Regions from separate parts of the Modestobacter sp. VKM Ac-2979 genome, predicted to be linked through region 1. Evidence: riboswitches for the same ligand, from Rfam matches in the RefSeq annotation. Region 1 holds a riboswitch; each other region holds the start of a gene.

The links. A riboswitch is a leader RNA that binds a small molecule or an ion and turns the genes downstream of it on or off. The one in region 1 is predicted to bind cyclic di-AMP.
Region 2: another riboswitch for cyclic di-AMP. It lies ahead of O2W15_RS17660 (LysM peptidoglycan-binding domain-containing protein); the one in region 1 lies ahead of O2W15_RS10715 (hypothetical protein).
Region 3: another riboswitch for cyclic di-AMP. It lies ahead of O2W15_RS07240 (C40 family peptidase); the one in region 1 lies ahead of O2W15_RS10715 (hypothetical protein).
Region 4: another riboswitch for cyclic di-AMP. It lies ahead of O2W15_RS20755 (C40 family peptidase); the one in region 1 lies ahead of O2W15_RS10715 (hypothetical protein).

What each region holds. Positions count from the first base shown of each region.
Region 1 covers NZ_JAPVBO010000003.1:391,852-397,203, reverse strand. Annotated here, with positions in the region: gene O2W15_RS10725 (hypothetical protein) at 42-239, shown strand; gene O2W15_RS10720 (cytochrome P450) at 285-1,547, opposite strand; gene O2W15_RS10715 (hypothetical protein) at 2,015-2,899, opposite strand; cyclic di-AMP (ydaO/yuaA leader) riboswitch at 2,901-3,016, opposite strand; gene O2W15_RS10710 (threonine/serine ThrE exporter family protein) at 3,333-4,736, shown strand; gene O2W15_RS10705 (sugar ABC transporter substrate-binding protein) at 4,984-5,352, shown strand, end outside.
Region 2 covers NZ_JAPVBO010000006.1:71,114-76,465, forward strand. Annotated here, with positions in the region: gene O2W15_RS17650 (L-ribulose-5-phosphate 4-epimerase) at 1-528, shown strand, start outside; gene araA (L-arabinose isomerase) at 525-2,048, shown strand; gene O2W15_RS17660 (LysM peptidoglycan-binding domain-containing protein) at 2,174-3,040, opposite strand; cyclic di-AMP (ydaO/yuaA leader) riboswitch at 3,065-3,163, opposite strand; gene O2W15_RS17665 (cytochrome P450) at 3,391-4,602, opposite strand; gene O2W15_RS17670 (DUF5926 family protein) at 4,678-5,352, shown strand, end outside.
Region 3 covers NZ_JAPVBO010000002.1:551,495-556,846, reverse strand. Annotated here, with positions in the region: gene O2W15_RS07250 (serine hydrolase domain-containing protein) at 1-653, opposite strand, end outside; gene O2W15_RS07245 (DUF3817 domain-containing protein) at 661-1,029, opposite strand; gene O2W15_RS07240 (C40 family peptidase) at 1,178-2,359, opposite strand; cyclic di-AMP (ydaO/yuaA leader) riboswitch at 2,376-2,531, opposite strand; gene O2W15_RS07235 (hypothetical protein) at 2,701-3,246, shown strand; gene O2W15_RS07230 (GNAT family N-acetyltransferase) at 3,251-3,703, shown strand; gene O2W15_RS07225 (phytoene desaturase family protein) at 3,700-5,253, shown strand.
Region 4 covers NZ_JAPVBO010000007.1:253,624-258,975, forward strand. Annotated here, with positions in the region: gene O2W15_RS20745 (ROK family transcriptional regulator) at 1-141, shown strand, start outside; gene O2W15_RS20750 (bifunctional metallophosphatase/5'-nucleotidase) at 280-2,124, shown strand; gene O2W15_RS20755 (C40 family peptidase) at 2,235-2,771, opposite strand; cyclic di-AMP (ydaO/yuaA leader) riboswitch at 2,788-2,940, opposite strand; gene O2W15_RS20760 (HNH endonuclease signature motif containing protein) at 3,013-4,659, shown strand; gene O2W15_RS20765 (DUF4011 domain-containing protein) at 4,791-5,352, opposite strand, start outside.

The DNA.
Region 1 (5,352 bases):
GGTGTCCCCTGCGGGACGTACACCGATGAGGGGATGTGGACATGGAGCACCTGCGCCGACTGCAGATCGAGCGGCCCGTGGTCTTCTGGGTCGTCATGCTGGCGGGCTTCTTCGTGGCCTTCCAGCTGCTGTTGTTCGTGGCGGCGCTGCTGCTGGGTCCGTTCGGGCTGCCGGCCTGGGCGCCCATCGCGGTGGTGCTGGCCGGTCTGGTCTTCGTCGCGCGACGGCAGCAGCGCTGACCCGACCGCCGGGCCGGGACGACGTGCCCGGCCGGGCGGCTGCGGTCAGAAGGAGACCGGGAGCTCCTCGACGCCGTGGACGAAGGACAGCCCGCGCCAGGGGACCTGCTCCTCGGGAACGGCGAGCGCGAGGTCCGGGAAGCGGCGGAACAGCGCCGGGAGCGCGATGCGGAGTTCCAGGCGCGCGAGTTCGGCGCCGACGCAGCGGTGCACCCCGTGGCCGAACGCCAGGTGACCGCCGGCGGGGGACCGGGTCGGCTGGAACTGGTCGGGCTGCGGGCCGGCCCAGGCCGGGTCGCGGTCGGCCCCGCTGAGCGAGACGGCGACGAGGTCGCCCTGCTGGATCGGGCAGCCGGCCAGCTCCAGGTCCTGCTTGGCGAACCGCGGGAAGGCCACCTGGACCACCGACAGGTAGCGCAGCAGCTCCTCCACCAGGCCGTCGATCTCGGCCGGTGAGCCCCCTCGGACGATGGCGGCATGGGCGGGGTCGCGCAGCAGCACCATGGTGCCCAGGGAGATGGAGCTGGCGGTGGTCTCGTACCCGCCGGTGACGATCCCGTCGACGAGGCCCGCGAGGTCGTCGTCGGAGATGCCGTCGCCCTCGGCCAGGAGGATCCGCCCGATCAAGCCGTCCCCGGGCGCCGTCCGCTGCCGCGCCACCACGTCGAGGAGGATCCGCTTCTGCTCCGACACCGCACCGAGCGCCGCGGCCACACCCCCCGTGGCGTCGAAGCGCTGGGTGCCCAGCCGGACGAAGGCCTCGTGGTCGGCGTCGTCCAGCCCCAGCAGCCCGCAGATCACGTCCATCGGGACCCGCCAGGAGACGTGCTCGGCCAGGTCTGCCGGCGATCCGGCGGCGGCGAGCTCGTCCAGCCGGCGGGTGACGATCGCCTCGACCGTGGGCTCCAGCCGGTCCAGCCGGCGCCGGGTGAACTCCGGGGCCACGAGCTTGCGCAGCCGGGTGTGCAGCGGCGGGTCGGTGAAACCGAGGCCGCCGACGTCTGCTGTCGACCCCGGTCCGGCGTCGCCGAACAGGTGCCGGATGTCGTTGCTGTAGGAGTCGCGGTCGGCGAGGACGGCGCGGGCCTGCTCGTAACCGGTGACCAGGTGCGCCGCGAGACCCATGGGCAGGTCGAGCCGCTCCACCGGACAGCGGGCGCGCAGCTCGGCGAGCTCCGGCACCGGGTCCACCCCGCGCCGCAGCAGGGGCAGTCGAGCGCTCTCCGGGAAGAAGGTCAGCTCGGTGAGGTCGATGCCCTTCTTGCGGATCCGTCGCTCCACGATGCGGCCGAGCCACGCCTGGGCCACGGCCCGCGCGCTGCGCTGGCGCCGCGGCCACCCGCCCGACCTCCGCGTCACCGGTCGGGCGGCCAGGGCGGCGGTCCGCCGCACGCGGCGACGCCTGGACCCGGGTGGTGTTGAGAAGTCGGTCGTGGACATGATCCCTCGTCGTCATCCGGGCACCGGCGCGACGTCGAGCCACGCCGAGCCCACCGGGGGAGCGACACCCGACCGGCGCCGGGTGCTGATCGTGCGACGTCCGCCGTGCGACGACGTCGTGGGACCTCGATCGGATCACGGGCCTCGCGCGGTCGCCGTCGACTGTGCCCGCACCGTGGCGGACCATCCGTGGCGGTGGGCTCTGCCCCGACCATCCCACGCGGACGGTCGGACACCGTCGGCGGCCCTCGGCGGCGGAGACGCACAGTGCCCCCCTGCCCGCGGTACGGGCAGGGGGGCACGGTGTCCGCCCTGGTGGAGCGGGGCCGGGCGGGTCAGCCCGCCTGGTAGTTCACGTGCGGGTGGTCCATGTGGTTGGCCGTGGCGCTGCCGCGATCGGCCATGGGGCTCCACGAGCCGGTCGGCGACATGAGGATGCGCTGCTGCCAGATGATGTAGTCCACGCCGAGGGCGTCCCAGTTGGCGATGTGGTACTCGACGATCGCGTTCCCGAGCGCGGTGTCGGACATGACCATGTAGTCCAGGGCCAGCCCGGAGGGGTGGCCGTTCGGGTCGGTCGCGCTGCCGCGCGTCCCACCGATGGTGATGCCGGCGGCGCCGGGGACGTCGCGCACGACGGCGTCCGCGGCGGCCGCGGCCCGCGGCTGCACGGGCCCGGCGGTGTTGGTGATGTGGGCGGCGGCCGTGGACTGCGAGGCGACGGCCACCACCGGAGCCGGAGCCGCGACCGGAGCCGGTGCCGGGGCGGGAGCCGGTGCCGGGGCGGGAGCCGGTGCCGGGGCGGGAGCCGGTGCCGGGGCGGGAGCCGGTGCGGGAGCCGGTGCGGGGGCAGGAGCCGGGGCCGGCTCGGGTGCCGGAGCAGCAGCAGGTGCCGGTGCTGCGTCCTCGGCGCCGAGGAGGAACCGCACCTGCCCCGGGGTGAGCGCCGCGCGGTCCTCGCCGAAGGCGCCGATGTTGCGCTGGTAGAGCTCCCGCCAGGACTGCCCGTGGGCCCCCGCGAGCGCGGCGAACGGGTCGCCCTGCTCGGCGGTGTGCCGGTCCTCCTGGGTCGCGGTGACCGAGGGCGCCGGGCTGGTGGTGTGGGCCTGCGCCGGGGAGCTGAGGACGCCCAGCGTGACGACGGAGACGCCGGCCACGACGGGGAGGCCGACGAGGACGTCCCGCGTGCGGACGAAGCGAGACGAGCTGTTCTTGGGCATGGTGATCTCCGATCACCGCCTGAGGGGTTAGCTGTCGGGTTCGGGCGATCGGTGCCCGGCCGGCGATGCCGGCTTCACCCCGAGGCGCGCCATCCGATGGATCGGCGCGCCGTGTGCGGTGGGTTCCCCACCCCTGCCCTGAAGGTCCTGGATGGCGGCCGGCAGGCAGGGTTGGGCGGACCGGCGCCACGCCCACGAAGTCGGCGTGACCGGAACGTTATGTACCCGCGATGGGGCTGTCTTCGTGACGGTCGTCACGCCATCGGCGTGCCGTCGGCGGCACGCCGTCCGGTGGCGGGACGCGCCGGCCGACTCGCCGCCGTAGTGCCGGACAGCGGGCCCGGGGCGCCGTCCGCGCGAGAGTGGGGAAGGCCACGACCCGCGCGTGGTCGGCAGCCGTGACTTCCCGTCAGCGCTCCGTAGCCTGGCCCGAGTGAACCCCACGACCCGGGACCGCAGCCGGCGGTTCCCCCGCCTGCCGGACCGGGCGCGCAAGGCGATCTCCGGGTCCGGGCCGCCGACGGCACCGCTGGCGCTGCGCGCCCAGCCCAGCCGGGTCGACGCGGACACCGCGCGCTCGGCGCTCGGCCTCGCCCTGCGCATCGGGGAGTCGATGCTGGCGGTCGGGGCCTCCGCGGCCGACGTGACCGCCACCGTGCTGCGCGTGGCCGCGGGCTACGGGCTGACCGACTGCCAGGTCGACATCACGTTCACCTCGCTGACGATCAGCTACGACCCGGACGACGTCCCACCGCTCATGCTGATGCGGATCGTGCGCCCGCGGGGGCTGGACTACACCCGGCTCCAGGGCATCACCGACCTGGCGGCGGAGATCAAGACAGCCGGCCTGGGCCTGGAGGAGGCGCACCGTCAGCTGGACGACGTGCTGTCGGCGCCGCACCCCTACCGCCGCTCGATCCACGCGCTCGGCTGGTCGGGTGTGGCCGGTTGCGTCGCCTTCCTGCTCGGCGGGGACTGGCTGGTGGCGCTGGTCGCGGCGCTCACCACGGCCGCCATCGAGCAGACGATGCGAGCCCTCGACCGGCGTGGGCTGCCGATGTTCTTCCAGCAGGCACTCGGCGCCGCGGTGGCCACCGGAGCGGCCGTCCTCCTCATCGTCTCCGAGGTCGAGGTCCGCACCTCGCTGGTGGTCGCCGCAGGGATCGTGGTGCTCCTGGCCGGCCTCTCCTTCGTGGGTGCGGCCGAGGACGCGATCAACGGCTTCCCGGTCACCGCCGCGGCGCGCGCCTTCGAGGTGCTCACCTTGACGACCGGCATCGTCGTCGGCATCGCCGCCGTGCTGGACCTGGCGCAGCGGGCGGGTGTCCCGCTGCGCGTGACCGACCCGTCGATGTACACCGTGCCGTTCGCCGTGGCGCTGGCCGCAGCCGCCGGGATGGCGGGGTCCTGGGCCCTCGCGTCCCATGCCCGCCCGCACGCCGTCGGGGTCGCCACGGTGGCCGGCGCGCTGGCCTGGACGACGTCGTCGGCGACCGCGGCGTTCGGGGCCGGCCCCGCGGTGGCGAGCGGGACGGCGGCTGTGGTCGTCGGCTTCTGCGGTGCGGCGCTGACCGATCGGCTCCGGTTCCCGCCCCTGCTCGTCGCGGTCTGCGGCATCGTGCCGCTGCTGCCCGGGCTCACGATCTACCGCGGCCTCTTCGCGATCGTCGTGGAGGCGGACGTGCCGGGCGGGGTGGACGAGCTCGTGGGGGCCGCGGCCATCGGCCTGGCCCTCGCCGCCGGCATCGTGCTGGGCAGGTACCTCGGCCAGCCGCTGGGCAGCAGCCGCGACCGGTTCGACCGGCGGGTGCGGCGCCGCGCGACCAGCTCCGACTGAGATCGGCCTGCTGACCGAGGGGTCCAGGCCGGGCAGCTCGGGCGGGTGCGCGAAACGGCGAGATCGGGTGCACGCGGTGGTCGTCGGCCACCGCGGATCGGACCGAGGGTCTACCGAACAGCTCACCGCCGCCGGGTGATGCCGTCAGCGGAGCTCGCTCCGGTCACCACCCCCGCGGGACCAGTCCCGGGGTGGCCGGGCTCCGTCCGGTCCTGACGCCGTCCCCTCTGCAGAGAACGAGGCCCTCATGTCCGCACGCCGTCATCGAGCCACCGCCGCCGTCGTCGCGCCGCTCGCGGTGACCCTGGCGCTGACCGGTTGCAGCACCACGAGTGAGAGCGGCACCGCCGCGGCCACCTCTGCGGGCGGCGACACCGAGGTCGACACCATCCTCTTCGACTTCCCCTTCACCTCGCTGCCCATCTACTCGGTGCTCAGCCAGCAGATGCAGGACTACGCCGAGGAGCAGGGCGTCACCGTCGAGTTCACCAACGACAACAGCGACCTGTCGACCCAGGTGTCGAACCTGACCACCTACCTCAACAGCGACGTGGACGCGGTGGTGTCCTTCCCGATGGACCCGGCCAGCATCGACTCGATCGCCCAGCAGTACCTG
Region 2 (5,352 bases), on a different contig from region 1:
AAGGGCAGCGGCGTCGAGTACGACCAGCTGACCTGGGAGGGCATCACCGTCTGCGACCTCGACGGCAACGCCGTCGACGGCGTCCGGGCCCCCTCCAGCGACACGGCGGCGCACGCCTACGTCTACCGGAACATGCCCGAGGTGAACGGCCAAGTGCACACGCACAGCACCTACGCCGCGGCCTGGGCGGCCCGGCACGAGGAGATCCCCTGCGTGCTCACGGCGATGGCCGACGAGTTCGGCGGGCCCATCCCCGTGGGGCCGTTCGCGCTGATCGGTGACGACTCCATCGGCCAGGGCATCGTGGAGACGCTGCAGGGGCACCGCTCGCCGGCGGTGCTGATGAAGAACCACGGCGTCTTCACCATCGGGCCCTCGGCGAAGGCCGCGGTCAAGGCCGCCGTCATGACCGAGGACGTCGCCCGCACCGTGCACCTCTCCCGCCAGCTGGGTGAGCCCGTCCCGATCGCGCAGGCGGACATCGACTCGCTGTACGCGCGCTACCAGAACGTCTACGGACAACGATGAGCACGAAGGAGCAGCAGGTGGCATTCGAGGGTTCGGAGATCTGGTTCCTCACCGGCAGTCAGGGGCTGTACGGCGAGGAGACCCTCCAGCAGGTCGCCGAGCAGTCGCAGCGGGTCGCCGCGACGCTGGACGGCGCCGACGCCGTCCCGGTCCGGGTGGTCTGGAAGCCGGTGCTCACCGACGCCGGTGCGATCCGGAAGATGATGGGCGAGGCGAACGAGGACCCGAACTGCCTCGGCGTCATCACCTGGATGCACACCTTCTCGCCGGCGAAGATGTGGATCTCCGGGCTGGACGCGCTGCGCAAGCCGCTGCTGCACCTGCACACCCAGGCCGACGCCGCCCTCCCGTGGGCGACGATCGACATGGACTTCATGAACCTGAACCAGGCCGCCCACGGCGACCGCGAGTACGGGTTCATGCTCACCCGGCTGCGCACGCCGCGCACCACCGTCTCCGGCCACGCGGGCAGCCCGCGGGTGCAGGCCCGGGTCGGTTCCTGGGCCCGCGCCGCCGCCGGTGCGGCCGCCGCCCGCGGCCTCAAGCTGGCCCGGTTCGGTGACAACATGCGGAACGTCGCGGTCACCGAGGGCGACAAGGTCGAGGCGGAGATCCGCTTCGGCATGTCGGTGAACACCTGGGGCGTCAACGACCTGGTCGAGGTGGTCGACGCGGTCGCCGACTCCGCCGTGGACGCGGTCGTCGCCGAGTACGGCGACCTCTACGAGATGGACGCCGACCTGCGCCCGGGTGGCGAGCGGCACTCTCATGTCCGCTACCAGGCCCGGATCGAGGTGGCCCTGCGCCAGTTCCTCACCGAGGGCGGCTTCGGTGCGTTCACCACGAACTTCGAGGACCTCGGCGGCCTGCGCCAGCTCCCCGGCCTGGCCGTGCAGCGGCTGATGGCCGACGGCTACGGCTTCGGCGGCGAGGGCGACTGGAAGACCTCTGCCCTGCTGCGGGTGCTCAAGGTCGCCGCCCAGGGGCTGCCCGGCGGCACGTCCTTCATGGAGGACTACACCTACGACCTCGCCTCGGAGACCCCGAAGATCCTCGGTGCCCACATGCTCGAGGTGTGCCCGACGATCGCCGGGGACAAGCCGCGGCTGGAGGTGCACCCGCTGGGCATCGGCGGCCGCGAGGACCCGGCCCGGCTGGTGTTCACCGCTGCCCCCGCCGCCGGCATCATGGTGGGCTGGTGCGACCTGGGCGACCGGTTCCGCTGGGTGGCCAACGAGATCGACGTCGTCGAGCCGTCCGAGCCGCTGCCGAACCTCCCGGTCGCCCGGGCGGTCTGGGAGCCCCGGCCGGACTTCGAGACGGCGACCGAGGGCTGGCTGACCGCCGGCGGGCCGCACCACACGGTGCTGTCCACCCAGCTGGGGGCCGACGAGCTGACCGACCTGGCGGAGGTGTTCGACACCGAGCTGGTGCTCATCGACGCCGACACCACCCGGCGCAGCCTGGCCAAGGAGCTGCGCTGGAGCGCGGCCTACCACCGGCTCAACCAGCGCCTCTGAGGACGGACGACGCCCCGGCCGGTTGCCCGGCCGGGGCGTCGTCGTGCCGGTGGTCCGGTCGCCCGGACCACCGGTGCGGGTCGGTCAGCGCGGAACCGCGCCGACCGACCCGTCGCGCTGGTCGATCAGTACCAGTTGTTGGCCTGGAAGTGCGCCCACGCGCCACACGGGGTGCCGTAGCGGTCGCTGATGTAGCCCAGGCCCCAGGTGATCTGGGTCGCCGGGTTGGTGCGCCAGTCCGGGCCGGCCGAGGCCATCTTCGAACCGGGCAGCGCCTGCGGGATGCCGTAGGCGCTGGAGTTCGGGTTGTCGGCCGTGGTCTCCCAGTTGCTCTCCTTCTCCCACAGGGCGTCCAGGCAGTCGAACTCGCCGGGGCCCCAGCCGCGCTCGGCGACCATGGTCCGGGCGATGGACCGGGGGTCACCGCTGGCGGTCCGGTCGGCGCTGCGGCTGGCGGGCTGCTCGACCGGGCGGCTGGGTGCCGGGGCCGCAGGTGCGGCCGCCCCGCCGCCGAGGGTGAGGGTCTGGCCGACGCGGAGCACGTTCGGGTCGCCGCCGATGGTGCCGCGGTTGGCGGCGTAGAGGGCCTGCCAGGTGGTGCCGTGCTGGGCGGCGATCTTGCCGAGGGTGTCGCCGGAGCGCACCACGTAGGTGCCGGTCGCCGCCGCGGGTGCGGCTGCCGGTGCAGCCGCCGGGGCCGCCCCTCCGCCGATGGTCAGCACCTGGCCGACGCGCAGCACGTTCGGGTTGCTGCCGATGGTGTCGCGGTTGGCGGCGTGGATGTCCTGCCAGGTGGTGCCGTGGCTGGCGGCCAGCTCGTTGAGCGTGTCACCGGGGCTGACGGTGTGGCTGCCGGTGTGGGCCGCGGCCGGTGCGATGACCCCGAAGGACATCGCCGCGGCTGCCGCGACGACCATGGCGGGGCGTGCCGCCGAAGCGAAGGCGGAGCGCTCGGTGGAGCGGTCGCGCCGTGCCGTGAAGCGATTGAGCATGGGTGTGTGTGCCTCTCGCCGCCTGCGGAGTTAGCTGTCGGGTTCGGGCGAGAGCTGCCCGGCCGCGTGCTGCGGCTTCACCCCAAGGCCCGGAGGCCTGGTCCTGCGAGGTGGGTCCCCCGCGCCTGCCCGTGGTCTCGTGACGTCCGGGCGACGGTGGGCAGGTTCGGCGGTGCCGTCGTCCGGAGCCCGCCGTGCGGCGGACGGAGACAACGGTAGGCAGGCCGTCGGCCGGGGGAGCCGGTCGGCGACGAGCTTTCCCGGGCTCCCCGACGCGGTCAGCACGAGCTGTGACGGATCATGGACGCGGCGTGCGCCGGTGCCCCGAGGTCGTCTCCCGGCGCAACGGCTCAGCGGCCGGTGAGCACGACCGGCAGGTCCTGCAGCCCGCGGATGACGAACTCCGGGCGGCGCCGGGCCGGGCGGGCCAGCTCCAGCCGGGACGTCCGGCTCAGCAGTGCACCGAAGGAGGCCTGCAGCTCCACCCGGGCCAGCGGGGCACCGATGCAGAAGTGCACCCCGGCCCCGAAGGAGATGTGCGGGTTGTCCGCGCGTCCGACGTCGAGAGTGTCCGGGTCGACGAAGACGGCCGGGTCGCGGTTGGCGCTGCCCAGCAGGGCGGCGATCTTCTGTCCCCGAGCGACGGTGACCCCGCCGATCTCGACGTCCTCGGTGGCGGTGCGCTCGAACAGCTGCAGCGGTGAGTCGTAGCGCATCAGCTCCTCGATCGCCGTCGGCAGCAGGGCCGGGTCCGCGCGCAGCCGGGCGAGCTGGTCGGGGTGCTCCAGCAGCGCCAGCAGGCCGTTGCCGCTGACGTTGACCGTCGCCTCGTGGCCGGCGTTGAGCAGCAGGATGCAGGTGGTCACCAGCTCGTCCTCGGTGAGCCGGTCGCCCTCGGCGTCGCGCACCGTGACCAGGTGGGTGAGCAGGTCCTCGCCCGGTGCGGTCCGCCGCTCGGCGGCCAGCTCGCGCAGGTAGGCGACGAACTCGGCGGCGGCCCGCTCGGCGTCGGCCTCGATCTCCGACGTCCGGCCGTACTCGTACATCTTCACGATCGCGTTCGACCACGGGCGCAGCAGCGGCCGGTCGACCGCCGGCACCCCGAGCAGCTCGGCGATGACTGCGACCGGCAGCTCCTCGGCCATGCCGGACAGCACGTCGACGCCGGTCGCGCCGGCGGAGCGCTCGACGAGGGAGTCGACGAGCGAGTCGGCCAGGTCCTGGACCCACGGTCGCAGCCGCTCGACGTGGCCGCGGGCGAACGCCGCGCTGCTCAGCCGGCGCAGCCGGGTGTGCGTGGGCGGCTCCATCTCCAGGATGGCGTTGCGGTGGATCAGGTTGAAGCTCTCGAACCGCTCGGTGGGGGTCCGGTCCGACCAGATCCGGCCCAGCCGTCGATCCCGGAGGACGGCGTTGGCCTCGGCGTGGCCGAAGGCCAGCCACAGGCCCTGCCGCTCGTCCCACTGCACCGGCGCTGCGGCGCGGGCCACGGCGAACGCGGGATAGGGATCGGCGACCAGCGCGGGGTCGGTCAGGTCGAACGGGACGGGAGCCGGTGTCACCGGAAGAGCCTACGGGCGGCAGCCGGACGGGACGCCGTCCCCCGGTCGCCGACGGCGCCTCCTACGCTCGCAGGCATGGCCCGCTCCACGACCCGCCGCCGCCCCGCCGCCCCTGCCGCGACCGACGGTGAGACCAACCCGAAGGCGCCCTGCCCCTGTGGCTCCGGTCGCCGCTACAAGCACTGCCACGGCTCCGGCTACGGCCAGCCGGTGCTCCGCCCGTTCGAGGGCCTGCCCGGCGAGGTCGACTGGGTGGCGCTGCGCGAGCTCGTGCCGGCCGCCACCGCCAAGCTGACCACCACGGAGGGCCGGTCGGTCACGCTGGCCAGCGTGCTCCCCGGCGGCACCCCTGCCCTGGTGCGGGCCAACGGCGAGATCCTGCTCGGCGTCCAGCTGCAGACCTCCTCCGACGACGTCAGCCGCGACCTCGGCACCGCGCTCGCCGCCGCGCTCGAGGCGCCGGCCGGCGCCCCCGTCGACCCGGGCCCCATCGGTGCCGCCGGCTCGGCCGGGCCGCGGCTGCAGGAGCTGCTGGACCTCTCGGCTCCGTTCGAGGTCACCGTGCACGACGACTTCGAGTTCTGGCTGGAGGGCGCCGACGTCGACGCGACCGCCCGCGCGAGCCTGCAGCAGGCCAACGAGATGGTGATGCCCACGGTGCGGCTGGACGGGCTGGAGGCCGCCTACTGGTGCCGGCCCACCACCGAGCGCGGCCACGTGCGCTGGGTGCGCCCCGAGCCGGAGGAGGCG
Region 3 (5,352 bases), on a different contig from region 1:
GCGGCCATGACGCCGGCGTCGTGCTCGGGCTCGGGCAGGACGACGTCTGCCCACGGGTGCACCCCCGCACCCTGCGCCGCCCGACCGGTGGGCCGCGGGGTGGTGCGCTCCATGCCCAGCGGCAGCAGCACCTCGTCCCGGACCACCTCGGCCCAGGAGCGCCCACGATGCCGGGCGACCAGCTCACCGAGCAGCCCGAACCCGAGGTTCGAGTAGTGGAACCGCCGGGCGCTGCCCAGGACGACGTCGTCGTCGGTCAGCCGGAGCTCGGCCAGCGACCCGCCGGGGACGCGCTCCCACCAGCCGCCGGGGCTCTCCGAGCTCGCGCCGGCGAGGTGGGCGAGCAGCTGGCCCACGGTGCGCTCCCCGAAGGGGGTGTCGGGGACGTGCTCCTCGAGCAGGTCGTCGAGCCCCAGGCGGCCCTCGTCGCGCAGCCGGAGCACGGCCAGGGCCGTCACCGTCTTGCTGATCGAGCCCAGCCGGTACTGCACGTCGGTGTGCGGCTCGGCGACGTCGCCGCGACCGGCCGACCAGGCCAGCCCGCCGTCCCGGACGACGCCCGCGACCAGGCTGGGTGCCCGGCCGTCGCGCTGGACCCGTGCGGTGCGGGCCAACAGGGTGCGGGCGGTGGCGGGCAGGACGGGGGTGACCATCGTGCGCTCAGCCGGCCCGGACCGGCGTGGTGGCGTCCACCGGCAGCCGGCCGGTACGCCGGGCCCAGCGCTCGAACCAGATGGTCACCAGTGGCGGGATGGAGGCGGCCAGCGCCAGCAGCCCGGTGGCCGGGGTCCAGCGGAGCACCCGCCACGCCAGCAGGGCGACGACGACGTAGGCCACGAACACCGCACCGTGGACCGGGCCGAAGACCTGCACGCCCAGCTCCGAGGCCTGCAGCACCCGCTTGACGAACATGCCGGCCAGCAGGAGCACCCAGGAGACGGCCTCGGCGATGGCGACGACGCGGAAGACGCGGGCGACCCTCGTGGGGTCGGTCAGTGCGGCGGGCACGGTGCTCCTCGGGGTGGGCATGGCGTGGGCTGTACCTCATCGTGCCCGGCGGGACGGGGTGCCGGTGCGCGTACCCGGGTGATCGTCGCCACCGGGTCCGGACGCGCCGGTGCCCCGGCCGCCGTCAGGCGACCGGGGCACCGGCGGGTGTCGCGGGGTGGTGCAGCTGTCAGCCGGCGACCCGACGCATGGCGGTGATGGGGCCCATGGCGTCGATGCTGGCGACCTTGACCACGTCACCCGACGTCGGCGCGTGGACCATCTGGCCGTTGCCGATGTAGATGCCGATGTGGCTGACCGGGCTGTAGTAGGCGATGAGGTCGCCCGGCTGCAGCTCGCCGCGGGAGACCGCCCGGCCCGACGCCGCCTGCTGCCGGCTGCTGCGGGGCAGGTTGACCCCGGCCGCGGCGTAGGAGTACTTCACCAGCCCGGAGCAGTCGTAGGAGTTCGGGCCGGTGGCGCCCCAGACGTAGGGCTTGCCGCGCTGGGCCATCGCGGTGCTCACCGCGGTGGCGGCAGCGCCGCTGCTGGCCACGACCGGCGCGGCCGGAGCCGGTGCCGGCGCCGCAGCGGCGGCCGGGGCGGGGGCGGCCGCACGGGCAGCGGGGGCCGTGCGCTCGTCGCGCGAGGCGGTCTGGGCGTTGTTGCGCTCCGCCGCCGCGGCGGCCTGGGCCTCGCGCTCGGCTGCGGCTGCCGCCGCTTCTGCGGCCGCGTGCTGCTCGGCCAGGATGCGAGCGCGCTCGCGCTCCTCGGCGGAGAGCCGGTCGTACTCGGCCTGGTACTCGGCGATCTGCTCGTTCAGGTCGGCCTGCTGGGCAGCGACCTCAGCGACCTGGGCCTCCGCGTCGGCGGCGGCCTTCTCGGCAGCGGCCTTCGCCTCGTCGGCGCTGACGGTGGCCTGCTGCGCGACCCCGAGCACCTCGTTGTTGTGCCCGGCGATGCTGTCCAGCGTGCCCATCCGGTCGAGCATCTCGTCGGCGGAGGAGCTGGTGAGCATGGCCTGCAGCGAGGAGAGCTGCTCACCGGTGAAGGCGCTGCGGGCGACCTGGCGCACGTGGTCACGGGCCTCGACCACGGCCGCCTCGGCGGCGACGAGCTCGGCGGCGGCGGCGTCCGAGGCGGCCTTCATGCTGGTCAGCACGTCGGTCGCTTCGTGCATCTTCTCGGTGACGACCTCGAGGTCGTGACCACGGGCGGCGATGAGCTCGGCCGCCTCCTGCGAGGTGGTGGGTGTTTCAGGAGCCGCCAGGGCGGGCACCGGTGCGAGGGCGACGCCACCCGCGACGAACAGAGTGAGCAGGGCCCGTCGGCCGTTGCGGCCACGACGGACAGAGATGTGCGAACTCGCCATGTTCGGCGGGTGTGTCCTTTCTTCCACCTGCCGCCTACCGAGTTAGCTGACGGGTTCGGGCGGGAAGACGCCCGGCTCCTCGGGCCCGCGAGCGGGCCGTGCGGAGCTTCACCCCAGTGCTGCGGTGGGTCCCCGGTCCACGAGCCCGCGAGTGTTGCGGCGAGCCGTGTGGTTCGGCGGCGGTCCTGTCGGTGGTCACCCGGGTGGGCGACTGCGCTGCCCGTCAGGACCGCTGGTGACCGTACGTGCGTTATGTGCTCGTGACAAACGACTGGGGTCAATTTGTGGAAATCCCCGGGCGTGTGCTGCAACACGCTCACCGAGCGTGACAGGCTCGCCGCGTGAAGGGCCTGGCACAGCGGGAGTTCTGCCTCGTGCTGCTCCGCCGCATGGCCGACACGCGACCCGACCTGGTCTCCGAGGCGTTGCCCAGACTCGGCGCCGACCGGGCCGAGGCGCGTGCCGCGCACCGTCGTTGGCGCGCGCTCCATCACACAGAGCGAGCACCGCGCGGGCTCGTGCTGCGCGCTGCCGTGCTCGGTCCATCCGCCGAGCAGGAGGACCGCCGGTTCGGTGACGTCGACCTCGTCGTCCGGCGGTGGCCGCTGCCGCTGTGGCCGCACCTGCGGTGGGAGGTGCTGGGCGGCCCGGACGGCGCGGTGCTCCACGAGCAGCTGGTCCGCGCGCCCGGTTCCGCCGTGCCGGCCGCCGCACCGGGGGCCCTGCGCGTCTGGGAGCACGTGGTGGACGACGTCGTGACCCTGCCCGGCGCGGCCGCGGTGGACCCCGGCGTCCCGAGTCGCTTCGAGGTGCACCTCCCCGGCCGGGTGCGGGCCCGGTTCGTGTGGGGGCTGCTGCAGCAGGTGGACGACGGCGCGCCAGGATGACCCGGTGCCGACCCTCTCCGCCGCCTCGTGGGACGACCCGGACGTCGCCGCGCTGACCGCCGCCCAGCAGGTCGAGCTGCGGGCCCGCTACGGCGGTGCGAGCGAGCCGGGGGTGCCGCCGTCTGCCGCCGACGTCGCCGTCGTCCTCCTCGCCCGGGACGACGACGGCACGCCGATCGGCTGCGGCGCGCTGCGGCCCCTCGGGGACGGCACCGCCGAGCTCAAGCGGATGTACGTCGTCCCGGCGGCGCGTGGGCGGGGCGTCTCCCGGCTGCTGCTCACCGCGCTGGAGGCCGAGGCGGTGGGGCGGGGCTGGACCACCGTGTTGCTGGAGACCGGGCCGCGCCAGCCCGAGGCGGTCGGGCTGTACACCGCGGCCGGCTACCGGCCGATCCCGGCGTTCGGGCACTACGTGGACGACCCGTTCTCGCTCTGCTTCGCTCGGGAGCTGGCGTGAGCACCGCAGCCCGGTACGACGCCGTCGTGGTGGGCGGCGGCCACAACGGGCTGGTCGCCGCCGCCTACCTGGCCCGCGCGGGCTGGTCGGTGCTCGTGCTGGAGCGGCGGGCCGTGCTCGGCGGCGCCGCGGTCAGCGAGCAGGTCTTCCCGGGCGTCGGCGTCCGGCTGTCGGCCTACTCCTACCTGGTCAGCCTGCTGCCCGACCGGGTCGTCACCGACCTGGCGCTGCCGATCACCCTGCTGGACCGGGCGGTCGCCTCCTACACCCCGCTGCGCCGCGGCGGTGCGGCCACCGGGCTGCTGGTCGAGCGGGACGAGGGGCCGGAGACGGCGGCCTCCTTCCGCGCCCTCACCGGCTCGGACGCCGAGTTCGCCGGCTGGCAGCGGTTCTACGGCCGACTGACCACCCTCGCCGAGGACCTGGCCCCCACCCTGACCGGACCGCTGCCCAGCGAGGCGGCGGTCACCGCGCGCCTGCGGGACCCGGAGATCTGGCGCGACCTGCGGGAACGGCCGCTGGCCGACGTCGTCGCCGACCACCTGACCGACGACGAGGTGCGGGGCATCGCGCTCACCGACGGGCTGATCGGCACCTTCGCCGACGTGCACGCCGCCGACGGCCTGGCCGGCCGGTGCTTCCTGTACCACCTCATCGGCAACGGCACCGGCCGCTGGCGGGTGCCGGTCGGTGGGATGGGTGCGGTCAGCGGCGCGCTGGCCGACGCAGCCCGGGCGCGCGGTGCCGCACTGCTCACCCGCGCCGAGGTCACCGCGGTCGAGACCCGGGCCGACGGCGTCACCGTGCACTGGACCGACGCCGACGGGACGGCGCACGCGGCCGACGCCGGGCACCTGGTCAGCGGCGCGGCCCCGGCCGTGCTCGACGAGCTGCTGGGCGCCGCCCCGGCGCCGCGGCCGTCGGGGTCGCAGCTGAAGGTCAACATGGTGCTGCGCCGGCTGCCCGGGCTGCGGTCCGGCGCGGATCCCCGCCGGGTCTTCAGCGGCACCGTGCACGTCGACGAGGCGGCCGGCCAGCTCGACGCCGCGTACGCGCAGGCCGCGGCCGGGCAGCTGCCCGAGGTGGTCCCCTTCGAGGTGTACTGCCACTCGCTCACCGACCCGTCGATCGTCGGCGACACCGGGCTGCACACCCTGACCCTGTTCGGGTTGCACACGCCGGCCGAGCTCTACGCGGCCGACCCCGTCGGGACCCGGACGGAGGCGGTGCGGCGGGTGCTGGCCCAGCTGGACGCCCACCTGACCGAGCCGCTGGCCGACTGCCTGGCCACCGACGGCGACGGGCGGCCGTGCCTGCAGGCGTCCTCGCCGCTGGACGTCGAGGCGTCGCTGGCGATGCCGGGCGGGCACATCTTCCACGGCGACCTCGCCTGGCCGGTCGCGCCCGACCCGGAGGCCGTCGGCACCTGGGGCGTGGCGACGGCGCATCCGCGGGTGGTCGCCGCCTCCTCGGGCGGCACGGTGCGCGGCGGTGCGGTCAGCGGCCTGGGCGGCTTCGCCGCGGCGCAGCACCTGCTCGGGGTCCACTGAGCGGAGTGGTCCACTGAGCGGAGTGGGTCACGTCTCAGGCGTGAGCGTCCGCAGAACTGGGCAGGCACCGGACACAGCCGCCCGCTCGCCCGAGCAGGC
Region 4 (5,352 bases), on a different contig from region 1:
TGCCCGCCGATGATCACCGACGGCCTGGAGATCGCGGTCAGCCGCGTCGGCCAGCACGCCGCCGTGCTCGGCGCCGCCCGGGAGGCCCTGGACCTGGCCTTCTCCCCGGAACAACTGGCCGCGCGCGCCGCCGCCCGCTGAGGTCCGCTCGGTCCACCCGGTGCTGCCTGCGTGAACACCTCGTGACCGCTGTCGACTTGTCGGCATCCCTCGTTACGTTGGCTCAGCAACCGCACAGCCGGCCCAGCAGGGGCGGCTGACGAGCTTGGGGGAGATCGCGTGCGCAGACGGACGACGGTGACGGTCGCGGCAGCGGTGCTGGCGATGAGCGTCGGGGCGGTGACCCCCGCGGCGGCCAGCCCGGGCGGTCACGACAACGGCCATGGGAACGGCCACGGTCACGGGAACGGCCATGGGAACGGTCACGGCAAGGGGCACGGCGGCGGGCACGGCAAGGGGCAGAGTCTCGAACTCACCATGCTGGCCACCACCGACGTCCACGGCCGCGCGCAGGACTGGGACTACTTCCGCGACGCGCCGTACACCGACAGCGCCGGTGACGCGACGGGCCTGGCCCGGATCTCCTCGGTGGTCGACTCGGTACGCGCCGAGAAGGGCGCGGACAGCGTCTTCGTCGTCGACAACGGCGACTTCCTGCAGGGCACGCCGCTCACCTACCTCGCCGCCCAGCAGCCGCCGGAGGCCGAGCACCCGATCGCGGCGGCCTACGACGTCATCGGCTACGACGCCCAGGTCGTCGGCAACCACGAGTTCAACTACGGCCTGGACACCCTCGCCGGCTACGTCGACGACGTCGACCACCCGGTGCTCGGCGCCAACGTCATCGACGTGGAGACCGGCGAGCCGTACCTGCCGCCGTACACGCTGGAACGGATGAAGGTGCGCGGCGCCAAGCCGGTCACCGTCGGCATCATCGGCCTCACCACACCGGGCTCGGCGATCTGGGACCGCAACAACGTCGAGGGCCAGCTCGAGTTCCGCGACATGGTGGAGACGGCGGAGGAGTGGGTGCCGGTCGTCGCCGAGCAGGCCGACGTCGTCGTCGTCCTGGCGCACGCCGGAGTCGGCGGGACGTCGTCCTACGACGACCCGGCCGTCGGCACGGAGAACCCCTCCGACGTCATCGCCCGCACGGTGCCCGGCATCGACGCGATGGTCGTCGGCCACACGCACCGCGACGCCCCGTCCCAGGTCGTGGTCAACGAGGTCACCGGCGAGGAGGTGCTGCTCACCCAGCCCTACCGCTGGGGCGCCACGGTCAGCCAGGTCGACTTCGAGCTGACCAAGACCCGTGGTCAGTGGGACGTCACCGAGGCCACGGCCACCGCACTGCGCACCAGGGACTACCCGGAGGACCCCGACGTCCTCGCCGTCACCGACGAGGCGCACCAGGCGACCGTCGACTACGTCAACCAGGTCGTGGCCACCTCCACCGAGGAGCTGACCACGCTCACCAGCCGGTACGAGGACACCCCGATCCTCGACTTCATCCAGCAGGTGCAGACCGAGACCGTCGACGCTGCGCTCGGGGGCACCGAGTGGGCCGACCTGCCGGTGCTGTCGATCGCCGCGCCGTTCAGCCGGGAGGCGGTCTTCCCGGAGGGCGAGGTCACCATCCGGGACATCGCCGGGCTCTACGTCTTCGACAACACCCTGGAGGCGGTGGAGATGACCGGCGCCCAGGTGCGCGACTACCTGGAGGAGTCGGCGAGCTACTTCACCCAGGTGCCGGCCACTGGGCCGGTCGACCCGGAGACGATCACCAACGCCGACGGCACGCCGGACTACAACTACGACGTGCTCTCCGGCGTCGAGTACGACCTGGACGTCTCCCGGCCGGTCGGCGAGCGGGTCACCCGGCTGGAGATCGACGGTGAGCCGGTGGCCGACGACGCCCGCTTCGTCGTCGCGGTGAACAACTACCGGCGCTCCGGCGGTGGCGGTTTCCCGCACATCTCCACGGCCCCGGTGGTCTACAACGAGCAGCTGGAGATCCGTCAGCTGCTCATCGAGTGGGCCCAGGAGCGCGGCGTGATCGACCCGGCCGACTTCTACGTGGAGAACTGGCAGCTCGTCCGCGACGGCGAGCCGCTGCTCGGCTGACCCTCGGAGGGGCCGGGGTCGCGACATCGGCCCCTCCGGCACGGCGAACGCCCCGCTCCCCGGTATGGGGAGCGGGGCGTTCGTCGTGCGACTGCCCTCGGGCGAGCGGGTCAGACCAGCCGGCGCGCGGAGTTGTAGCCCCACATGGTGTCGACGTTGATGGTGCGGACGACGTCCCCGGCGGTGGGGGCGTGCACCATCAGGCCGTTGCCGATGTAGATGCCGACGTGGCCCACCGGGTCGTAGAAGAAGACCAGGTCACCGGGCTGCAGGTCGGCGCGGGCCACGGGCACGCCCATCGTCGACTGCATGCGGGAGGAGTGCGGCAGCGTGATGCCGGCGGCCGCGAAGGAGAACTGCGTCAGCCCGGAGCAGTCGTAGACGTTCGGGCCGGCCCCGGCCCAGACGTAGGGCTTGCCCTGCTGGGCGAGCGCCGTGTCGACGATGATCTGGGCAGCTGCGTTGGGAGCCGCGACCGGGGCCACCGGTGCCGCGACGGGTGCTGGGGCGGCCGCGCCACCGCCGCCGACCGAGGCCTGGGCGGCCATCGGCGTGAGGGCGACGCCCGCGCTGGCGAACAGCGCGATCAGTGCCCGGCGACCGGAACGGGAGGGACGACGGGCAGGGGACGTGCGAGTGGTCGTCATGGACGACGGGTTCTCCTTGTTCTCCTCAACCGCCTACCGAGTTAGCTGACGGGTTCGGGCGGGGAACTCGCCCGGCGCTCCGGCACTCGCGTGCCGTTGCGCTTCACCCCAAGACTGCGGTGGGTCCCCGGTCCGGGCGTCCGCGGCGACGATGCGGCGGTTGCCCGGTTCGGCGGTGCTCGCCGGTGTCACCGTGTGTGGTGACTCAGGGCCGGCAGGCGCGGATGACGGTAGGGCTGTCATGGATTTGTCACAAAGTGCCGCGCGTTGCGGTTCCGACACCCCGTGGGGCTGCAACACGCCCGGCCGGCGGAGACGACTCGCCGAGCTGACGTCGAGCAACGCCGGAGCGGGTCGTCGGCGAGGTCGGCTCTCGCCGGCTGTTTCCGCCGGGAATCTGATTTCTGGTCGGACGGCGGGTGTGCACGTTTCGTGTTCGACGCGACACGGCCCGCTGCCTGAAGTGCCGCGTGATCGGCTCTCCCGTCGACCAAGTCCCAGCACGGCGCTGGTCGCTGGCCACGTGCGCCGCACGTGCGGCCGGGCCGATCGTCGACGGGCCACGATCGACCGCGTCAAGGGGCTGTCGGGATCTGTGGACAAGCCTCTGACCTGCGGATTCGCCTTGCCCGTAGCTGGTGACGGCGGTAGTATTCGTACACATGTTCGAATACGTCGGGAGGTGTCCGTGAGCGAGTTGATGTCGGCTCTGGACGCCTTGGCGGCCGACGATCTCCATTCGTTCACGGACGGTCAGGTGCTGGAGCGGACGGCGTTCCTGGTGCAGCTGGTCAACCGCGCGTCGGCTGAGTTGACCCGCACCGTTCGGCGCGCGGACACCACCCAGGCCGCCGAGCACGACGGGTTGAAGTCGATGCGGTCGTGGTTGATCGGGCACACCCGGTTGTCCGCGAGTGACGCGTCGCGGATCCTGCGGTCGGGTCGGGCGTTGGAGCACTTCCCGGCGCTGGCGGCGGGGTTCGCTGAGGGTGCGGTGACGGCGGCGCAGATGGACGTGGTCGCCGCTGCGGTGGGGGAGCGGGAGCGGGCTCGAGCCGCCGAGCAGGGCATCGACCTGGCTCCCTTCGATCGGGTGTGGGCGCAGGTGGCGGCCGTATCGCCGCACCAGTCGCTGGTGGCTGCGGTGCAGGCGTTCGAGGACGCGCTGGACCCGGACGGCCCGGAGCCTGATCCGACGGAGGGCCGCCGGTTGACGATCGCGAAGCACTCCGATGGCAGCGTCACCGGTCGGTTCGACCTGGATGCCGTGGGTGGGGAGAAGGTGCAGGCGGCGATCGAGTCGATCGTGCAGGCCGACCGCCCCAGGGGTGATGAGCGGACCCGTGCGCAGCAGAACGCCGACGCGCTCGTGCAGCTGTGTGACAACCAGTTGGCCTCCGGTGATCTGCCGATCCTGCGCACCGTCAAGCCGCATGTGGTGGTCGGCGTCGATCTCGATGACCTCGTCGATCCGGCCACCGGCGCGGGTGCGGCGGAGCTGGGCTTCGGGGCGACGATCTCGGCAGCGCGGGCCCGCTACCTGGCCTGTGACGGCAGCATCTCCCGCATCGTCATGGGCCCCGACGGGGTCCCGCTGGACCTGGGCCGGGACCACCGGGTGGTCACCCCTGGCCTGCGCAAGGCGGTGGAGCGGCGCGACAAGTCCTGCGTGTTCGCCGGCTGCGGCGCCCCGTCCTGGTGGTGCGACGTCCACCACCTGATCCACTGGCTGCACGGCGGCGAGACCTCGCTGCAGAACTCAGCGTTGTTGTGCGAACGCCATCACAACAAGGTGCATCACGGGTTCCGGGTCGAACGACGACCGGACGGACGATGGCGCACCTACCGCCCCGACGACACCGAGATCCTCATCGGTCCGCTGCTGTAGCGCGGCAGGGATCGCGGGCCCCGCCGTCAGCAGGACGGCGGTTCCGCAGGCTGCGCAGGTCCGGGCCGATGTCCCGCCGACATCGGAGGCGGCCGGAGCAGCTCCTCAGCCCTCGTCGGTTCCCGGCCTGATCACCCTGCGGCGGGCTGGTCCAGGTGTTCCCGCACCACCGTGCTCGGCGGGACGGGCGGGGTGGGGACCGCGTGCAGGTCCGCGTCGCCGTCCGCCACCGCGGTCAGCCACTGACCGGCGCTCTGCCGGGTGATCCGGCCGGCCCGCACCGCCTGGGCCAGCGCCAGCTCCAGCGGCGGCATCAGCACCGGGTGCCGGCGGCGGTGCCCGAACACCGCCAGCGTCTGCTGGAACAGGTCGTCGCGGGTCATCCCGGCCACCGACCGGCACAGCGCCACCATCGCGTTGCCGATCTCCTCCGGCGGCACGTGCTCCAGCGCCCGGTCGGTGCTCGCCGCCTGGCGCCGGAACGTCGTCCACCCCGCCGGGTCCAGCGGCGTCCGGTCCGACGTCGCCGGCCACAGGAACTCCGCACCCGGCTCCGGCAGCAGCGCCAGGATCGACGCCATCCGTGCCGCGTTCACCCGCGGCACCCCGAACGCCGACGCGGTCAGCCGGGCCAGCCGCTCCCGGTGGATCGGCCCCTCCGCCCGGATCCCCGCCGCCAGCACCCGCCGCACC